Regions from separate parts of the Streptomyces lasalocidi genome, predicted to be linked through region 1. Evidence: riboswitches for the same ligand, from Rfam matches in the RefSeq annotation. Region 1 holds a riboswitch; the other holds the start of a gene.
The links. Region 1 has a riboswitch for ZMP and ZTP ahead of E4U91_RS21285 (glycine hydroxymethyltransferase). Riboswitches for the same ligand answer to the same signal wherever they lie in the genome.
Positions count from the first base shown of each region.

Region 2: linked by a shared signal. The riboswitch ahead of E4U91_RS32705 (bifunctional 5,10-methylenetetrahydrofolate dehydrogenase/5,10-methenyltetrahydrofolate cyclohydrolase) and the one ahead of E4U91_RS21285 (glycine hydroxymethyltransferase) in region 1 are both predicted to bind ZMP and ZTP.

Region 1 is NZ_SZNQ01000001.1:4,699,509-4,701,957, reverse strand. Features, by position in the region: gene E4U91_RS21285 (glycine hydroxymethyltransferase) at 117-1,565, opposite strand; ZMP/ZTP riboswitch at 1,599-1,686, opposite strand; gene E4U91_RS21280 (glutathionylspermidine synthase family protein) at 1,762-2,449, opposite strand, start outside.
Region 2 is NZ_SZNQ01000001.1:7,228,428-7,230,876, reverse strand. Features, by position in the region: gene E4U91_RS32715 (hypothetical protein) at 1-101, opposite strand, end outside; gene E4U91_RS32710 (nuclear transport factor 2 family protein) at 272-637, shown strand; ZMP/ZTP riboswitch at 744-829, shown strand; gene E4U91_RS32705 (bifunctional 5,10-methylenetetrahydrofolate dehydrogenase/5,10-methenyltetrahydrofolate cyclohydrolase) at 854-1,702, shown strand; gene E4U91_RS32700 (helix-turn-helix domain-containing protein) at 2,039-2,449, shown strand, end outside.

The sequences.
Region 1 (2,449 bases):
CATTCTCGCAGAGCCCCGGGGTGGGCCGGGCCGGGAGGTGGGGGTGGTCCGGTGCGTGGGAGACGGGGTGACCGGACCCGGCCGGTCACCCCGTCCCGCACGCCCCTGCGGGCTGCTCAGCCCAGGTCGACCTCGGGGTACAGGGGGAAGCCCGCGACCAGGTCCGTGGCCCGCTGGGAGATCTCGTCGGCGACCTTGGCGTCCAGGACGTGCGCCGCCTTGGACGGGGCGCCCGACTTGGTGGTGCCCGCCTCGGTGGTGGTCAGCACGCGGTCGATCAGGCCCGCCACCTCGTCCATCTCCGCCGTGCCGAGGCCCCGGGTGGTGAGCGCGGGGGTGCCGACGCGGATGCCGGAGGTGTACCAGGCGCCGTTGGGGTCGGCCGGGATGGCGTTGCGGTTGGTGACGATGCCGGACTCCAGCAGCGCCGCCTCGGCCTGGCGGCCGGTGAGGCCGTAGGAGGAGGCCACGTCGATGAGGTTCAGGTGGTTGTCCGTGCCGCCGGTGACCAGGGTCGCGCCGCGGCGCGTGAGGCCCTCGGCCAGGGCGCGGGAGTTGTCCACGATCCGCCGGGCGTAGTCCTGGAAGGACGGCTGGCGGGCCTCGGCCAGGGCGACCGCCTTGGCGGCCATGACGTGCGGGAGCGGGCCGCCGAGGACCATCGGGCAGCCGCGGTCCACCTGGTCCTTGAGGGAGTCGTCGCACAGCACCATGCCGCCGCGCGGGCCGCGCAGGGACTTGTGGGTGGTGGTCGTCACGATCTGGGCGTGCGGCACCGGGTCGAAGTCGCCGGTGAGGACCTTGCCCGCGACCAGGCCGGCGAAGTGGGCCATGTCGACCATCAGCGTCGCGCCGACCTCGTCGGCGATCTCCCGCATGATCCGGAAGTTCACCAGCCGGGGGTAGGCGGAGTAGCCGGCGACGATGATCAGCGGCTTGAACTCGCGGGCCTGCGCGCGCAGGGCGTCGTAGTCGATCAGGCCGGTCGCCGGGTCGGTGCCGTAGGAGCGCTGGTCGAACATCTTGCCGGAGATGTTCGGGCGGAAGCCGTGGGTGAGGTGGCCGCCGGCGTCCAGGGACATGCCCAGCATGCGCTGGTTGCCGAACGCCTGGCGCAGCTCGGCCCAGTCGGCGTCGGTCAGGTCGTTGATCTGCCGGACGCCGGTCTTCTCCAGGAAGGGCACCTCGACGCGGTCGGCGAGGACGGCCCAGAAGGCGACCAGGTTGGCGTCGATGCCGGAGTGCGGCTGGACGTAGGCGTGCCGGGCGCCGAACAGCTCACGGGCGTGCTCGGCGGCCAGGGACTCCACGGTGTCGACGTTGCGGCAGCCGGCGTAGAAGCGGCGGCCGATCGTGCCCTCGGCGTACTTGTCGCTGAACCAGTTCCCCATCGCGAGCAGCGTCGCCGGGGAGGCGTAGTTCTCGGAGGCGATCAGCTTGAGCATCTCGCGCTGGTCGTGCACCTCCTGGCCGATGGCGTCGGCGACGCGGGGCTCGACGGCGCGGATCACGTCGAGGGCGGCACGGAAGGCGGTGGACTCGGTGGACAGCGGCTCGGCTGGCATGGGGACCTCCGGACGTCGGCGTTCAGCGTTCACGGGTACGGCCCAGGCGCACGGCACTGTGTCGAACGGGCCGCTCCCCGATGGTCGGTCCCATCCCAGCGCGCCAGTCACGGCCCACCGCCAGCCTACCGGGCGGGGCGGGCGACGCCGCCGGGCCGTCCACCATCCGGGCCGGCCGGGGCGGCGGCGGACCCGGTCAGAGGATCACGTGGGGCAGGAAGCGGGCGTACCCGTCCGTGACCAGGCCGGACGACTCGCGGATGCCGAGGCCGGCCGCCTCGCCCTCGACGACCCAGGTGCCCAGCACGACGTGGTTGCCGTCGAAGGCGGGCAGCGGGGCGAGCTGCTGGTAGCAGCAGGGTTCGTCGCGCGGGACGGGCGCGCTGCCCGCCTCGTGGACGGTGACGCCGTCGCCCTCGCGGCCCAGGAGCGGCTTGGCGACCCAGCCGGGGCCGTCGGCGTCGGCCAGCTCGCGGGGGCCGTCGAGGTGGGCCGGGAGCAGGTTGGGGTGGCCGGGGTAGAGCTCCCACAGGACCGCGAGCAGCGCCTTGTTGCTGAGCAGCATCTTCCAGGCGGGCTCGATCCACAGGGTGGAGCCGGTGCCGCCGCCGTTGTCGAGGGTGTCGAGGACGTGCCCGGCGAACCGGTCGGTGGTCAGCCACTCCCAGGGGTAGAGCTTGAAGCAGCTGCGGATGAAGCGGAGCCGGTTGTCGACGAACCGGCCGGACAGCGGGTCCCAGCCGATCTCCTCCACGGAGATCCAGTCGGTGTCCAGGCCGGCCTGCTCGGCGGTCTCCTTGAGGTAGGCGACCGTCATCAGGTCCTCGCCGAGCTCGTCGTCGGAGGAGTGCGCGAAGTACAGCGGACCGCCGGGCGGCAGCAGC
Region 2 (2,449 bases), 2.5 Mb from region 1:
CCCGAGTCTTTGGCGTCGGCCGCGTTCGCCATGGGCGCGGCGAGACCCGTGACCCCGACGGCGAGACAGGCGGCGGCGACGATGCGTCGAGTGGAGATCATGCCCTCAGCAACGCCCCCGGGCGCCCCGGGGACACGGCCACGGGGCGCCGCTCACCCGTGAGGCGCAGGACCGACCGAGGGCTTGCCGGGTCGTGCGGGGCGGAGGACGCTCGAAGGTGAGGGCCGCACGGCCCGATCCCCTCGGTCCGCGGCCCTCCGAGGAGGTCACCATGGACACCGCGACCGGCTCCGGCTTCGACGCCGACACCCTGCGGCGGGGACTGGAGGGCAACACCGGCAACACCCTTCTCTCGCTCTACGCGGACGACGCCGAGCTGCGCATCGTCGACCACACCGCCCAGCCCAGCCACCCCAAGGTGGTGCGGGGCCGGGCCGCGATCGCCGAGATGCTCGACGACGTCTACAGCCGGGACATGACGCACAAGCTGGACCAGTGCGTCGTGCAGGGCGACCACGCCGCCTACTGCGAGTCCTGTGAGTACCCGGACGGCGTCCGCGTGCTCTCCGAGTCGATGATCACGCTGCGCGACGGCAAGATCGTCGACCAGGTCATGATCCAGGCCTGGGACGAGTGACGGCACCCGCGGGCCGGTCCCGGGCCACCGCCCGGCCGGTCCGCACTCCCGCGGGGGCACCGCTCCCGGTCCGGCCGGAGGGGGGCGGGGGCCCTCGGTTACGCTGGGGGCGGGCCGTGACTGGCGCTGAGGTGGAGCACCACCGGGGAGCGGCCCGTCCACACCGACATGCCGTGCGCCTGGGCGACACCGACCGATCGGCCCAGGAGGACACCCATGTCGCAGGCCCGGCTCATGGACGGCACCGCGCTCGCCCGGCGCATCGTCGAGGAGACCGCCCGGAGGAGCGCCGACCTCACCGCACGCACCGGTACGACGCCCTGTCTGGCGACCGTGCTGGTCGGGGAGGACCCGGCCTCCGTGACGTACGTCCGGATGAAGCAGAACCGCTGCCGCACCGCCGGCATCGCCTCCCGGCACGTGGCGCTGCCCGCCGACACGACCACCGGGGACCTGGTCGGCACGCTGCGCGCGCTGTCCGCCGACCCCGCCGTGCACGGCATCCTGCTCCAGCACCCGATGGGCCACCACATCGACGAGCGGGCGGCGTTCGAGGCGATCGCGCCCGAGAAGGACGTCGACGGCGTGACCTTCGCGTCGTTCGCCACGATGAGTTTCGGCCTGCCGGGCTTCGTCTCGTGCACGCCCGGCGGGATCATGCGGCTGCTCGACGCGTACGGCGTCGACCCGGCCGGCAAGCGGGCCGTGGTGGTCGGCCGCAGCGCGATCCTCGGCAAGCCCGCCGGGATGCTGCTGCTCGCCCGGGACGCCACGGTGACGTACTGCCACTCGCGCACGGCGGACCTGTCGGCGGCGGTGCGGGAGGCGGACATCGTGGTCGCCGCCGTGGGCCGTCCGCGGCTGATCCGGGGGCAGGACCTCAAGCCGGGAGCGGTCGTGGTCGACGCCGGCTACAACGCGGGCAACGTCGGCGACGTGGACTTCGACTCTGCCGTGGAGCGCGCTTCGCTGATCACGCCGGTGCCCGGCGGTGTCGGTCCGATGACCATCGCCACGCTGCTGGAGCAGACGGTGACCGCGGCGGCCCGGCAGCTCGGCGTCTGAGCGGAGCCCGTCCCGCCGGCGCACCGGAGCCGACGGGACGGGCCGTTCGGGAGCCGGGACGTCGACGCAGGGGTCGGCGGCCGGTTGTTCCTCATGTCGAACACGGCACGAGTCACCGAACCTCGGCGCGCGCCGACCGTAGAACCGCCCGGGGGCGAAGTCAACGCCCCCGGCAAGGGCCCTTGGTCGTGGTCGCCGTCCGGAACGCTCCGCCGGCGGCGGCCTGGGCCGTGGAACCGTCCCCGGCCCGCGGACGTGCACATGAGGGGGCGCCGGACCGCTGCGCTCCCTCGGGACGGGCCCGCGGGCCGATGGACGGATACGAGTACGGAGCACATGGCTGCAGTTCACGATGGGGTGGCGGAGTTCGCGTTGCTGCTCAGACGGCTCAAGGAGCGCACCGACCGCAGCTACGCGGCGCTGGCGCGGCGGCTCGACATGCACGCTTCCACCCTGCACCGCTACTGCACCGGAGAAGCGGTCCCGCAGGACTTCGCCGGTGTCGAGCGGTTCGCCGTGCTGTGCGGTGCGTCGGTCGAGGAACGCACCGAGCTGCACCGCCGGTGGGTCGTGGCCGACGCGGCCCGGCGACAACCCCGTCCGCCGGAGGGGCGGACGGTTCCTTCGGGCGACGACAGCGGTCCAGCGGTCGTCGCCGACCTCGCGCGTCCCGCCCCCGCGGTCGTCGCCGATCTCGGGCGCCCCTCCCCCGCGGCCGTCCCCGACCGACGGCCCCGGCCCCGCCCC